Regions from separate parts of the Pseudomonas sp. MYb118 genome, predicted to be linked through region 3. Evidence: riboswitches for the same ligand, from Rfam matches in the RefSeq annotation. Region 3 holds a riboswitch; each other region holds the start of a gene.
What was found. Region 3 has a riboswitch for cobalamin ahead of cobO (cob(I)yrinic acid a,c-diamide adenosyltransferase). Riboswitches for the same ligand answer to the same signal wherever they lie in the genome.
Positions count from the first base shown of each region.

Region 1: it holds a riboswitch for cobalamin, as region 3 does, so the genes downstream of both, ABVN20_RS04655 (TonB-dependent receptor) here and cobO (cob(I)yrinic acid a,c-diamide adenosyltransferase) in region 3, are expected to answer to the same signal.
Region 2: it holds a riboswitch for cobalamin, as region 3 does, so the genes downstream of both, ABVN20_RS24050 (CbtB-domain containing protein) here and cobO (cob(I)yrinic acid a,c-diamide adenosyltransferase) in region 3, are expected to answer to the same signal.

Region 1 covers NZ_JBFRXN010000001.1:988,033-993,045, reverse strand. Annotated here, with positions in the region: gene ABVN20_RS04665 (ABC transporter substrate-binding protein) at 1-502, opposite strand, end outside; gene ABVN20_RS04660 (ABC transporter ATP-binding protein) at 487-1,254, opposite strand; gene ABVN20_RS04655 (TonB-dependent receptor) at 1,300-3,438, opposite strand; cobalamin riboswitch at 3,545-3,753, opposite strand; gene ABVN20_RS04650 (autotransporter-associated beta strand repeat-containing protein) at 4,128-5,013, opposite strand, start outside.
Region 2 covers NZ_JBFRXN010000003.1:571,797-576,809, reverse strand. Annotated here, with positions in the region: gene cobN (cobaltochelatase subunit CobN) at 1-819, opposite strand, end outside; gene cobW (cobalamin biosynthesis protein CobW) at 823-1,884, opposite strand; cobalamin riboswitch at 1,983-2,196, opposite strand; cobalamin riboswitch at 2,361-2,588, shown strand; gene ABVN20_RS24050 (CbtB-domain containing protein) at 2,706-2,900, shown strand; gene ABVN20_RS24045 (CbtA family protein) at 2,912-3,616, shown strand; gene ABVN20_RS24040 (cobalamin biosynthesis protein) at 3,613-4,026, shown strand; gene cobM (precorrin-4 C(11)-methyltransferase) at 4,109-4,855, shown strand; gene nfuA (Fe-S biogenesis protein NfuA) at 5,006-5,013, opposite strand, start outside.
Region 3 covers NZ_JBFRXN010000001.1:96,905-101,917, reverse strand. Annotated here, with positions in the region: gene ABVN20_RS00510 (cobyrinate a,c-diamide synthase) at 1-1,241, opposite strand, end outside; gene cobO (cob(I)yrinic acid a,c-diamide adenosyltransferase) at 1,238-1,849, opposite strand; cobalamin riboswitch at 1,931-2,146, opposite strand; gene ABVN20_RS00500 (hypothetical protein) at 2,303-2,887, shown strand; gene ABVN20_RS00495 (sorbosone dehydrogenase family protein) at 2,951-4,264, shown strand; gene ABVN20_RS00490 (O-methyltransferase) at 4,380-5,013, opposite strand, start outside.

The sequences.
Region 1 (5,013 bases), 890 kb from region 3:
GCCCCAGATTGCTCAGGTCGCGAAACAGGTCGTCGAGGCTGGCGCGCTTCTGCTGCATGATCCAGGAACAGGATTCGCTCAGCTCGTACACCGCAATGCCGAACGGCGCGAGGGTACTCGGCGTCACCGGGCCGCCCACGTGCATGCCGTAATTCCAGCCGGCGAAGAATAGTTCGGTGTCGGCGCTCAGCAGGGTTTCGATGGACGGGTAACGATTGGCCAGTTGCGGCACACCTTGCAGCGCCGTATCGACCCACGGATCGCGGTGTTTGCTTTTAGTGAAACCTGTGTAGCCGACAATCCGCTCACGCAGGCCAAGGTGCAGGAGCATCGCACTCATGTTGACGTCGTGCACCACCACCCGCTGCGGCGCCTTGGCGAAGGTGACGTCGCGATCACAACTGCGGATCGTCAAAGGGTATTCACTGGCCAGGCCAGGCAGCGCGAACGCCACCAGCAGCAGGCCGATCAGGTAACGGACATTCATCATCGGGTGATCCAGGTAATACGTGGATAAGGGTGCAACGGATGCCGGTCGACCAGCGCCTGGACGCCAAACACCTGCTCCAGGACAGCGCTCGTCAGCACTTGATCCGGCGTGCCGCTGGCAACGATCCGGCCGCCATCGACGACATACAGCCGGTCGCAGAAGGCGGCGGCCAGGTTGAGGTCATGGAAGCTGGCGAGAATGCTCAGGCCCAGGCCGCGCAAGTGCTGCAACAACTCCAGTTGATAACGTGGGTCGAGGTGGTTGGTTGGCTCGTCGAGGATCAGCAGTTGCGGCTCTTGAACCAGGGCACGGGCCAGCAGCACACGCTGCTTCTCGCCGCCGGACAGTGTCGCGAAGGCATGCTCGGCGCAGCTTGCCAGGCCGACTTGATCCAGCGCCCGGGCGATCAGTCGGGCATCGTGCGGCGTGTCGCCGTCGAACAGGCCCTTGTGTGGCGTGCGTCCCATGCTCACCACATCGCGTACGCTCAAGCCGAACTCCTGGGGAAACTCCTGCAACACCACGGCGATGCGTTGCGCGCACCAGCGTGCCGGGCGTTGCCAGACATCGTCGCCGTCCAGGCGCACCTGCCCTTCATCCGGCTCGGTCGAGCGATAGGCGCAGCGCAGCAGGCTGGTCTTGCCGCTACCATTGGGCCCGATCAGGCCGACGAACTCACCCTGCCCCACGTGCAGGCCCACCTCGCGCAGCAACCAGCGCGAGTCGATACGCCAGGCCAGGCCTTCGATGTCGAGCTTCGTCATGGGCGTGCCTCCAGAGTGCACCGGCCCAGGGCCGGTGCAATCGCATCAGAAGTTGTAGTCAGCCGTGACGAAGAACGAGCGCGGCTCGCCCAGGTACCACTGCCGTCCGTTGTTGCCGCTGGTGGTGGCGTACTGGCGATCGAACAGGTTGTTCAGTTGCACGCCCAGGGTCAGGTCCTTCTGCACATGCCAGTCGAAGTTGGCATCGACCACCGTGTAGCTCGGCACCTCGATCGTGTTGGCGTTGTCGCCATAACGGCTGTCGACATAACGCGCCCCGGCGCCGGCACTGAACAGATCACCGAAGTCCTTGCTCAGCCACAGGTTGGCGGAACGGCGCGGCACGTTGACCGGCTGGTTGCCCTTGAAATCGCTGCTGCCACTGACAAAGTCGTCGTACTCGGCGCGCACCCAGGCGGCGTTGGCGGACAGTTGCACGTCGTAGGGCAGGCGCAGTTCGAGCGTCGCCTCGATGCCGTCCGACGACTGCTGGCCCACCTGTTGTTGCACGGTCGGGTTGAGAGGATCGGTGCTCAGCAGCTTCTTCTTGACGATGTGATAGGCGGCCAACGTCCATTCGCCACGGCCTTCCGGCAGCAATTGCTTGATGCCGACTTCGGTCTGCTTGGCCGTGCTCAGGTCCCACTGTTGCTGCGCCGCGCTGAGAGTCAGCAGGTTGCTCACGCCTTCGGTACTGGTGGCGTACTGGCCGTACACCGACAGGTCTTCGGTCAGGGCGAACACCAGGCCCGCACGCCAGTTGTCGCCGGACAGGCTGCGATCACTGCGGGTACCGGCCAGCAGGTCGTCGCGGTCGAGGTGCACCTGATCGCGGCGCGCACCGGTAATCAACGACAGTTGCTCGGTCAACTGCGTGCGGTTCTCGGCGAACAGCGAGAACTGCTTGGCCTGGTTGGCTTCGCGGGAGCGGTAAGGATCGGTGCTGACGTACTCGCCACCGCCCGAGCCGGACAGCGGCACGGTATCGGTGTAGACGTTGCCGAAATCGTGTTTGCGCACGAAGCGGATCGAATTGTAATCGGCGCCGACCACGGTCTGGCTGTCCAGGCCGAACAGCGAATGCTTGAGGGTGAACGACTGACGATCGCCGATCTGTTCCTGGGTCTGCTTGATGCTGATGAAGCTGCTGCGCCGCACCTGATCACCTGGCAGCCAGGTGTAGGTTTCGGCATTGCGCCAGCGCCTTTGCGTCTTGAGGAAATACAGCTGGTTGCTGGCGCTCAGGTTGTCGCTGATCACCCAGTCGGTCACCAGGCGCGTGGACTGGTCGTTGTAATGCACCGTGGCGTTATCGACGTTGTAGTTGTGATCGCGCAGGTGCTCGCTGAAGTGGCCATTGACCAGTGGCGTACCGAAATACTGCTGCGGGTCCTGGTCGCCGTAGTCGTGGCTGAAGGTGAAGCTCAGGTCATCGCTGGCCTGCCAGCGCAGCGAACCACTGATGGCGATGCTTTCGGAGTCGCCGCGATCGACCCAGCCATTGCTGGCCAGTTGATTGAGGTTCAGGCGATAACTCAGGGTGTCGGTCAGCGAGCCGCCGCTGTCCAGCGCGGCTTGACGGCGGTCATCGGAACCGTAGCCCAGGCGCACATGATTACGCACTTCGCCCTCGAACGGTTTCTTCGGCACCACGTTCACCACGGCGCCGGTCGCGCCCTCGCCGTACAGCACCGAAGCCGGGCCGCGCAGGATGTCGATGCGCTCGACCGACCAGGTGTCCACCGGGAACGTCACGGTGCCGGCACCGACGTACAGGCGTGTGCCGTCATAGAGTTGCATGGTCGAACTGTGCCCGGTGAAACCCCGCGCCGACAACGCCGTGCCGCCGTTGCCAGGGGTGCCGATGTTGGTGATGCCCGGGGAGCGGGTGACCGCATCCTGCACGGTCGCGTTGTTGCGCTTGAGGATCTGCTCGGAGCTGATGCTGGTCACGCTGGCCGGGGTTTCCAGCGGCGTCAGGTTGAGGCGCGAGCCACTGGTACTCGGCGTCAACAGGTCCGGTGGGGGTGTTTGCTCGGCGGTACCGGTAATCGCGGTAGCGGGCAGCGCCAGGGATTTGTCTTCGTCCGCCGCCAGGGTTGGAGCAGAGAGAAACACGCACGGGACAAGGCTTGCACGCAGCCAGGTGCCTTGCAGGGAATGGATCAGGGAATTACGGGACATGTCGTTCCACTTGAAGCAGGAATGAATGAATCCCGGAGGGAATAACGCATAGGGAATCGCAGGCGAGCGCGCCCACGGAACCGGCCTGCGCCCGCCCACCGCGGGTTTGCCAAACGATGCTTCAGGCCGGTCTCCGGGCTCGCGAGGGTCATGAACCATTCACCTTCCCATGCCGAGGCACAGTGGTCTGTCGAATGCTTCGCTCGCATACCGTTGCGGGGGCAGCGCCGGACTGATCATCGAAAAAATGACGAACCGGCTTCCCGTTTCACCCCATGCACGGCGGCATGGGACACCTGAAACAGGCGCGCAGGGGACCATTAAAATGACATCAGGTCAAGGAATCGACCGGGATTTTCTGGCGGTTCTTGATTTCAGACATGGCGCATGAGCACGCGGCCTGTATTGCCAGTTACCTGGTGTGGCGGCATACCGGGATTTATCACGCTCAACGGGTGAGCGTTTTCCGAGGATGTTCGGCTTTCGGAGGTGAAGAAACTTCGGGGGCGGGAGTGATCGTTGAGCTCTGCCGGTGGAGCGCTTTTTTGTGCTGTGCTTCAGGGCCTCATCGCGAGCAGGCTCGCTCCCACAATGGTTTGTGTTGATTCAAAGATATCAATCACACAACAAATCCACTGTGGGAGCGAGCCTGCTCGCGATGGGGCCCGCAAGAACAACTCACCCCTCAATCAGAACCCCATACTGAAACTCACCGTCATCGCATGGTCCTTGCTCTCGCTCGACAACTGCCCCGAATAACCAATCCCCAACTTCCCGCTTTCGCTGATCCGGAAATCCACCCCCGCTTCAACCACCGCGGCATCCTTGGCAATCGGTACCCCCTGGGTGCTGAACGAGGCGCCGCCGTCAATGAAGGTCAGGTCGGCATCAGGTTTGGTGTCGCCGAAGGCATGGCGCCAGCCTATCGAAGCACGCGGCGTGAACTCGCCGCCGCTGTCGAGCTTGATCACCTTGCCCGCACGCAGGCCCACGGTGGAGAACGTGATGTCCTGGTCGGCATCGGCCTTCAGTCGCCCTACCCCGCCTTTTTCCTTGGCGGTGTCGCTGTCGTAGTTGACATAGGAGAGACCGGCGAACGGTTCCAGGGCGATACCACCGGCTTCGATGGCATAACCGACTTCACCGAAGACCTGAGCGCTGCGGGCATCGTAGTGGGCTTTCAGGCGGTCGTTATAGGCGCCGACGCTGACGTCGCGCTTGCTCTCGATGTCATGCCAGCTATAGGCCGCACCGAGGCGCACGGCCAGGGCGTCGAACTGTGAGCTGAGATACGCGGCCAGGTGGTAGCTCTCCACCGTGGCATCGGAGCGGCGGTCGCTGGCGTCGATGTCGCTACGGGTGTAACCGGCGGCCATGCCGACGCGCCATTGATCATCGAGCTGCTTGTCGGTGCCGAGCATGAAACCGCTGAGGTTGCGGTCCAGGCTGGCGCTGTTGCTGTCGCCGTCGGACTCGCCCCAGGCTCCAAGTGCACGGGCCCAGCCGACCATCTCGCCGTGACAACCGCTGCTGCTCAGCTGGTTGTCACTGGGTGCCAGCGCGCGGCGCGGGTCG
Region 2 (5,013 bases), on a different contig from region 3:
CGGGCTGGATTGGGCAAAGCCGGTGGTGTTGAGAATGACCGACGCCTGGACCTCGTCCAGCCAGTCCTCGACCACCGCCAGGCAACCGGGCTCCTTCAGGCTGGCCAGCGCCACCGGCAAGGGATTGAGCCCCGCCGCTTGCAGGCGCTGGCAAAACACGTCGATGAACCCGGTGTTGGCCGCCTGCAAGTGCGAGCGGTAGAACAGCACCGCCGCCACTGGCTGACCGCCCTGCCAGTCGGCTTGCCAGTCGCTCAGGGCCGCCGGGCTTTTACGTGGGTGGTAGATCGCCGTACGTGGCAGGGTTTGCGGCTCGCCCCACGCGTAATCACGGCCCAGCCAGCGATTGGCCAGGCAGCGAAACAGGTCCAGCGCGTTGGCCATGCCGCCCTGGCGCAGGTAATGCCAGAGCCGGTCTCGGTCTGGAGCAGCAACCGTGCTCAGGTCACTGAGTTCGGGATCGGGACGGTCATCGCCTGGCACCAGAATCAATTGCACGCCCCGGCGCGACAGCTCGATCATTTGCTCGACGCCATAGCGCCAATAGGCAATGCCACCATGCAACGAGATCAGGATGACCTTGGCATGGCGCAGCACCTCGTCGACATACAGGTCGACCGAGGCGTGATTCTGCACCTGCATCGGGTTGGCCAGGCGCACGCTGGGGTAGTCGTCGGGCAGTTGCTGCGCTGCTTCGGCGAGCAAGGCCAGGCTCGAGTCGCCGCTGCACAGGATCACCAGCTCAGCGGGGGTTTGTCCAAGGTCGGCAATGTTGTCATCCGACACGAAACCGCCGGGCTGGGTCCTGAGCAGGTGCATGGGTTAAACGCTGAGCGCGGCGCGCAGCTGCGCTTCGAGTTTCGCCGCGTCCAGCTCCTGGCCGATCAGCACCAGGCGCGTGGTGCGCGCTTCGTCGCTGTTCCACTTACGGTCGAAGTGCTTGTCGAAACGCGTGCCCACGCCCTGGATCAGCAGGCGCATCGGCTTGTTCGGGATCGCCGCGAAACCCTTGACCCGCAGGATGTCGTGCTGCACCACCAACTGGGTCAGCGCATCGAGCAACAGGCTTTCGTCGGCCTGGGGCAGCTCGATGGAGATGGAGTCGAACGCGTCGTGGTCGTGATCGTCCTCACCTTCGTGGTGGTGATCGTGGTGGCTGTGGCGGCTGTCGATGTGCTCCTCAGAACCGGCGCCCAGGCCGATCAGCACATCCAGCGGCAGACGACCGCTGCTGGCTTCGATGATCTTCACCGCTGGCGGCAGTTCCTCGGCGACTTCCTGGCGCACACGAGCCAGGTCTTCGGCGTTGATCAGGTCAGCCTTGTTGAGGATCACCAGGTCGGCGCTGGCCAGTTGGTCGGCGAACAGTTCGTGCAGCGGCGACTCGTGATCCAGGTTCGGATCGAGCTTGCGCTGGGCGTCCACTTGATCGGGGAATGCGGCAAAGGTGCCGGCGGCCACGGCCGGACTGTCGACTACGGTGATCACCGCATCAACTGTGCAGGCGCTGCGGATTTCCGGCCACTGGAAGGCTTGCACCAGCGGTTTGGGCAAGGCCAGGCCGCTGGTTTCGATGAGGATGTGGTCCAGATCGCCACGGCGCGCTACCAGTTCGCGCATCACCGGGAAGAACTCCTCCTGGACGGTACAGCACAGGCAACCGTTGGCCAGTTCGAACACGCGGCCCACGGCTTCTTCCTCGGTGCAGCCGATGGAGCATTGCTTGAGGATTTCGCCATCAATGCCCAGCTCGCCGAATTCGTTAACGATCACCGCGATGCGCCGGCCTTCGGCGTTGTCGAGCATGTGCCGCAGCAAGGTGGTCTTGCCCGAGCCGAGGAAGCCGGTGACGATGGTGACGGGGAGTTTGGCCAGTGTTTTCATCGGATGCCCTTTGGCAAGGTGGCGGGCATACGGGACGACGAGCGCTGCAATCCAAGTGCGCGCAAGCATTTCGCCACCGGATCACCCCGCCCGGTTGTAGTGAGAATCTGTTTCGAGGCAGGTCTCCTGGCTGACAGTGTGCCGGGCGATGGGCCCGGCATTCGCTGCGCCTTCCCGCGAACCCGTTGTGCAGGGTTTGCAGTGGCGTGGCAGCGAACATCACCGTTCACAGTTGCGGGGGCAGCCGCGGCATCGACCGCGTTCCCTTCTTAGCTTCGCCAATGGCGAAGAACCTCGTGGGGACAAGGCTACGCATCGTGTTGGGGCGGGTCAAATTCTTGTGCTGGCAGGTCGGACGCCATCGCGAGCAAGCTCGCTCCTACAGGGGGAGGTGAACGCAGACCCACTGTAGGAGCGGGCTTGCCCGCGATGGGGTCTACGCGGTCTCGATTGACGGCAAAGCCGCCCCATGCTCTCCTACACACTTTGTTACGGGTGCCCTTCACAGGGTGAAACGGGAAACCGGTGAATCATGTGCTTTACTCAAGGCCATGTCAGTCCGGTGCTGCCCCCGCAACGGTAAGCGAGCGAAGAATCACAGCCACTGTGCCGGCCACCGGCATGGGAAGGCGATTCTTGCAGGTTCGGGCTCTGGTCCAAGCCCCTCGTGAGCCCGGAGACCGGCCCGCAACACAACGTGACGTTACGATCACGAAAACAACAAACCCGCGGTGGGCGGGCGCTGTTCGAACCTCTGCGTGCCCGATACGCAGGGTCCCTGCATGCGCTCCCGTCACCCTGACAGAACAGAGGGAAGCGCCATGTCGATCATCAGCAGCACCGGCCACACATCCGCCAGCACCACCACGACCACCCTGACCCAACGCCTGACCGCCGCCGTCTGCGCGTCGATCCTGGGCGCGTGCCTGGTCTACTTCGCCGGTTTCTCGCACATCGAGGCGGTGCACAACGCTGCCCACGATACCCGTCACAGCGCCGCGTTCCCGTGCCATTGAGACCTGACGACATGATCAAGCGTATCGCGCAAACCGCAGGGTTTTCCGGCCTGCTGGCCGCCCTGCTGCTGACCCTGCTGCAAAGCTTTTGGGTTTCGCCGCTGATTCTGCAGGCCGAGACCTACGAAAAATCCGAACCTGCCGCCGTCGAAGTCCACGAACACGCCGCCGGCACCGCCGCCCACAGCCACGATGCCGAAGCCTGGGAGCCCGAAGACGGCTGGCAGCGCGTGCTGTCCACCACCGGTGGCAATCTGGTGGTTGCAGTCGGTTTCGCCCTGATGCTCGCGGGCCTCTACACCCTGCGCGCACCGACCAAGACTTCCCAGGGCCTGCTCTGGGGCCTGGCCGGTTATGCCACCTTCGTCCTCGCCCCGACCCTCGGTTTGCCGCCGGAATTGCCAGGCACCGCTGCAGCGGATCTGGCGCAGCGGCAAATGTGGTGGATCGGCACAGCCGCCTCCACCGCCGTCGGTATTGCCCTGGTCGCATTTGGTCGGCATTGGCTGATGAAGCTGCTGGGCCTGGCAATCATCGCTGTGCCGCATGTGATTGGCGCGCCGCAGCCGGAAGTGCATTCGATGCTCGCACCAGAAGCCCTGGAAGCGCAGTTCAAGATCGCTTCGCAACTGACCAACGTGGCGTTCTGGCTGGCCCTGGGCCTGATCAGCGCCTGGTTGTTCCGCCGCAAGAGCGATGGCCAATACCACGCATGACCGATCCAAGCACAGCGCCGACCCTGGTGGTCGGCCTGGGCTGTCAGCGCGGCTGCCCGGCCAGCACGCTGCGGGCCCTGCTCGACCAGGCGCTCCAGGCGCATCAGATCGGCCTCGGGCAGGTCAAGGCCCTGGCCAGCATCGACCTCAAGCGTGAAGAACCGGGCCTGCTCGAATTGGCCGCGCAGCTGCAACTGCCGCTGACGTATTTCAGCAGCGAACAATTGGCGGTCTTTGAGCCCAGGCTCAGTCATCATTCGCAAATCGCGTTCGAACGCACCGGCTGCTACGGCGTCGCCGAAAGCGCCGCTCTGGCCCTCGCCGAACGACTGGCCGGCACGCCCGCCTCCCTGCTGATCACGCGACAAAAATACGCCCAGGCCACCCTGGCATTGGCCTGTACCACGTAAAACCCCGATAATCCCCACCCTCGATCATGAGCAATCTTCATCTGAAGCGTTGCCCTGCTCCCTTTTCTGACAGGAAACGACGATGACCGTCTACTTCATTGGCGCCGGCCCCGGCGACCCGGAACTGATCACCGTCAAAGGCCAGCGGCTGATCCGCAGCTGCCCGGTGATCATCTACGCCGGCTCCCTGGTGCCCGCCGCCGTGCTGGAGGGCCACAGCGCCGAACAGGTGGTCAACAGCGCCGAACTGCACCTGGAACAGATCATCGAGCTGATCAAGGCCGCCCATGCCGAGGGCCAGGACGTGGCGCGGGTGCACTCTGGCGATCCTTCGCTGTATGGCGCGATTGGCGAGCAGATTCGCTACCTGCGTGAGCTGGATATCCCGTTCGAGATCGTTCCTGGCGTAACCGCGACGGCGGCCTGCGCGGCCTTGCTGGGCGCCGAACTGACCCTGCCGGATGTGTCGCAGAGCGTGATCCTGACCCGCTACGCCGACAAGACGGCAATGCCCGCCGGTGAGGAACTGGCCAGCCTGGCACAGCATGGGGCGACCATGGCGATTCATCTGGGGGTCAAGCATTTGCCGAAGATCCTCGCCGAGCTGTTACCGCACTACGGCGCAGATTGTCCGATTGCGGTGGTTCACCGGGCGACCTGGCCGGATCAGGACTGGGTGGTGGGGACGATCGAGGACATCGCGGCGAAGGTCGAGGCCAAGGGGTTTCGGCGTACGGCGTTGATCCTGGTTGGGCGGGTGCTGGGCAGTGAGCAGTTCAGTGAGTCGTCGTTGTATCGGGCTGGGCATGCGCATTTGTATCGCCCTTGAGAACATCTCGCGAGCAGGCTCGCTCCCACAATAGGCCTGCGTTCACCCATCCAATGTGGGAGCGGGCTTGCCCGCGATGGGGCCCTCGAATTTCACCCATAAAAAAACGGCGCTCACGGGGCGCCGTTTTTTCATGCCGCAGCGAACACCTTAGTAGT
Region 3 (5,013 bases):
ACATAAGAAGCCGTCATCCGCCCCTGCCGATAAACCGCCTCCGCGCCGCGCCCACCGTTCGGGCTCAGGCCACGGGCAATCGGGGTCAGTTCGGTGGTGGTCAGCGAATGGTGATAGGTGTGCCCACGCAGTGAGCCTTCCGGCAATTCAACCGCCTGCAACGCCAGCGCCGCCAGGCGTTTTTGCATCACCGCATCCCCCGCCAGCAGCCCCACCAGGTCGGCGCGAGTGCCCTCGACGTCGGTCAGCGAATCGAGCAGGTAGAGCATGCCGCCGCACTCGGCCAGCAAGGGTTTGCCGGCGGCATGGTGAGCACGGATCGCTTCGAGCATCGACGTGTTCTGCGCCAGCGCCACGTGATGCAGTTCCGGGTAACCGCCCGGCAGATACAGGCTGTCGGCTGGCGGCAGTTGCGAATCGCGAATCGGCGAGAAGAATGCCAGCTCGGCGCCCATCGCCCGCAACAGGTCGAGGCTGGCGCCATAGGTGAACGCGAAGGCTTCGTCGCGCGCCACGGCAATACGTACGCCGCTCAGCAAAGGCTCGACGGCAATCACCTCGGGTGCAGCAAATGTCACGGCCGGTGGCAGCGCGACTTCGCAACTGCTGGCCAGGGCATCGGCCGCGGCATCGAGACGCAGGTCCAGATCGTTCAATTCGCTGGCCTGGACCAGGCCCAGGTGGCGGCTCGGCAACTCGATCGCGGTTTCCCGGGACAACGCGCCATACCAGCGCAAACCTTCGGTCAGGCTGCCTTCGAGCAATTGGGCATGGCGCAGGGTGCCGACACGGTTGGCCAGGACACCGGCGAACGGCAAGTCCGGTTGGTAACGGGCCAGACCCAGCGCCAGGGCACCAAAAGTCTGCGCCATGGCCGTGCCGTCAATCACCCCGAGCACCGGCACACCGAAGTGCCGCGCCAGGTCAGCGCTGGACGGTGTGCCGTCGAACAGGCCCATGACCCCTTCGATGAGAATCAGGTCCGCTTCGGCAGCGGCTTCCCACAACAGGCGTCGACTTTCCTGCTCGCCGACCATCCACATGTCCAACTGATACACCGGCGCGCCGCTGGCGCGCTCGAGGATCATCGGATCGAGAAAATCAGGACCGCACTTGAAGACGCGCACCTTGCGCCCCTGGTTGCGGTGCAACCTGGCCAGGGCGGCGGTGACGGTGGTCTTGCCCTGACCGGAGGCCGGCGCGGCAATCAATACCGCCGGGCAATGACGTGGCTCACTCACAGTTCGACGCCCTTCTGCGCTTTGATACCGGCCTGGAAGGCGTGCTTGACCATGCCCATTTCGGTAACGGTGTCGGCCAGCTCGATCATTTCCGGCTTGGCGCCACGGCCGGTCACCACCACGTGCTGCATCGGCGGGCGCGCCTGCAAATCGCTGAGCACTTGATCGAGGTCGAGGTAGCCGTGCTTGAGGGCGATGTTCAACTCGTCCAGCACCACCAGACCGATCGAAGGATCGCTGAGCAGTTCACGGGACACCGCCCATGCCGCTTCGGCAGCCGCGATGTCGCGCTGGCGGTCCTGGGTTTCCCAGGTGAAGCCCTCGCCCATCACGTGGAAACGCACCTGCTCCGGGAAACGGCGGAAGAACAATTCTTCACCGGTGCTGTTGCGCCCCTTGATGAACTGCACCACGCCGCACTGCATGCCGTGGCCCATGGAGCGGGCAAGCATGCCGAAAGCCGAGCTGCTTTTGCCTTTGCCATTGCCGGTCAGCACCAGCAGCAGGCCGCATTCGTTGGGCGAGTTGGCGATGCGTTCGTCGATCACGGCCTTTTTGCGCTGCATGCGCGCTAGATGGCGGTCGTCACGATCAGGGGAATCAGTCATGGGGGAGCTCTCCGTTGAAGCTGAAAAACGGCGGGCAGGCACAAGAATAGAAGGCAGGAAGCCCGGCATCGCCCACCGTGATGCCGCTGGATTGAATCAGGCCGGTCTCCGGGCTCATGAGCGGCCTCACGCCTGGCTGCGCACCTTCCCATGTCGGTTGCGACACAGTGGCTCAAAACACAGCTTTCACTCATTTACCGTTGCGGGGGCAGCGCCGGGATCGTGCACGCACTCACCGGCTTCCCTGTTTCACTCTGTCGACCGCGGTCACAGAGCACCTGAAACAAGCCGCGAAGGTTAGAGGGTTGGGGGTGGAGCGTCAATTAAAGCCGGGGGCGCCAACAGACGAATCACTGCCGTCGATCAATAAAATGACGCCAATCTTGTGCCACACTTTCAACAGTGATATCAAAGAGCCATAAACCCAACATCACAAGAACAAGGGTGAGTCCCATGCAAGGCATGAACATCAGCAATCCGCGACTGGAATTCCTGCGCCCGCTGCTGGAACGCTGGTTTGACTGTATCGACCGCTACAACGCCGTGCGTGGCGATAACGACACGCCTTACTGGCACGACGAAAAAGCCAACCTGGGCCTGCTCGCGGCCGCCGCCTGGATGGCCGAGATGGTCACCCTGCAAGACACCCAGACCCGCAAGCAAATCGAAGAAGGCGAACGCAACGCGCGCGCCGACCTGTTCATCGCCTCCAGCGAAACACGCGTCTACCTGCAAGCGACCCAGCGCTGGCCGCGGGTCAACAGCCTGAACCTGACCCAGGCGCTGGCGGAGATCACCAGCGATGCCAAGCGCATCAGCTACACCAGCGACCTGAAACTGGGCTGCCTGTTCGTCGCACCGCAAAAGGCCCAGCACGGCGCCACGCCGGAAGAGTTGCAGGACATGGTCGATGACCTGCAAAAGGAACACTCCTGTGCCGTGGCCTGGTACTTCCCCTACGCCTACCGCAAGTTGCGCAACGAAGCCGGCAACTACCATCCCGGCATCGCCGTGCTGTTCAAGGAAGCCCGCGGCTGACCGGTTGAACCATCGCGGGCTTGCGCTTCTCTACTGATCAGGTGCCTTCACAGGAAGATCAGCATGCGCAAGCTCCCGCCCGTTCTTGTCATCGCCTTCGCCGCAGGGCTCGCCGCCTGCGGTGAAACCTCCACCCTGCAAGTCTCCGACGGCACCGGCCCGGCGCCGCAATTGCCGCCACCGAACAAAACCCTGTTCCCGACGATGAACATCGCCCCGGCCATCGGCTGGCCGGCCGGTGCCAGGCCCACGGCGGCGCCCGGCACCCAGGTGGCCGCGTTCGCCGATGGTCTCGATCATCCGCGCTGGCTGTACGTGCTGCCCAATGGCGATGTGCTGGTCGCCGAAACCAACGCACCGCCCAAGCCTGACGACAGCAAGGGTATCAAGGGCTGGATCACCAAGAAGGTCATGGGCCGCGCCGGCGCCGGCGTACCCAGCGCGAACCGCATCACCCTGCTGCGCGACAAGGACCACGATGGCGTCGCCGAAACCCGCACGGTGTTCCTGGAAAACCTCAACTCACCGTTTGGCATGACCCTGGTCGGCAATGATCTGTACGTCGCCGACACCGACAGCCTGCTGCGCTTTCACTACAAGGAGGGCGACACGACGATCAAGTCAGCGCCCACCAAAGTCCTGGATCTGCCCGGCGGCACCCTGAACCACCACTGGACCAAGAACGTCATTGCAAGCCCGGACGGCAGCAAGCTGTACGTCACGGTGGGCTCCAACAGCAACGTCGCCGAAAACGGCATGGACAAGGAACAGGGCCGCGCGGCGATCTGGGAAGTGGACCGCGCCAGCGGCAGTCACCGGATCTTCGCCTCAGGCCTGCGCAACCCCAACGGCCTGGCGTGGGAGCCAAACAGCGGCGCCCTGTGGACCGCGGTCAATGAGCGCGATGAAATCGGCAGCGACCTGGTGCCGGACTACATCACCTCGGTCAAGGATGGCGGTTTTTATGGCTGGCCGTTCAGTTACTACGGCCAACACATCGACGTACGCGTCGAGCCGCAAAACCCCGACCTGGTCGCCAGGGCCATCGCCCCGGATTACGCAGTGGGCCCGCACACCGCCTCACTGGGCCTGACCTTCGCCGAGGGCAACACGTTGCCGGCGCAATTCAAGGAAGGCGCGTTCATCGGCCAGCACGGCTCGTGGAACCGCAAGCCACACAGCGGCTACAAGGTGATCTTCGTGCCCTTCAGCGCCGGCAAGCCCAATGGCGCACCGGTCGATGTGCTCACCGGTTTCCTCAATGACGAGGAGAAAGCCATGGGCCGGCCGGTAGGCGTGGTGATCGACCGCCAGGGCGACCTGCTGGTGGCTGATGATGTGGGGAATAAGGTTTGGCGGGTGTCTGCCCTCAAGTGACCGCTACACAATCCTTCCCTGTGGGAGCGAGCCTGCTCGCGATGACGTCGGTGCATTCACCACCGCAATCGCGAGCAGGCTCGCTCCCACAGAGGCAATCCACACAGACAGTGATTTAACGCTTACGACAAAGCGTCAACCCATCCCCCAGCGGCAACAGCGACAGATCCACCCGTGCATCACTCTTCAACGCACGGTTAAGCGCCTGGATGGCGCGGGTGTCTGCGCTCTCGGGGGCCTGTTCGAGCACCCGCCCGCTCCACAAGGTGTTGTCGAACACCGCCAGGCCGCCCACGCGCAACAAGCGCAAGGCGTGCTCCAGGTAGTGGGGGTAATTGGCCTTGTCGGCATCGATGAAGATCAGGTCGAACTGCCCGGGCTCGTCCAGTTGCGCCAGGGTTTGCAGCGCAGGCGCCAGGCGCAGGTCGATGCGCTCAGCCAGCCCCGCCTCCTGCCAGTAACGGCGTGCGGTGGCGTTGTAGTCGCCGGGCACATCACAGCAGATCAATTCGCCGTCATCCGGCAAAGCGGCCGCCATGCACAAGGCGCTGTAGCCGGTGAAGGTGCCGATTTCCAGGAGTCGTCTGGCACCCGTGAGTTTGACCAGCAAGGCGAGAAACTGCCCCTGCTCCGGTGCCACCTGCCAGCGCGCCATCGGCAGCGCCTGGGTTTCGTCGCGCAGGCGCTTGAGCAGCGGCGTTTCGCGCATGGACACGTCGAGCAGGTACTGGTACAGCGCGTCATCGAGA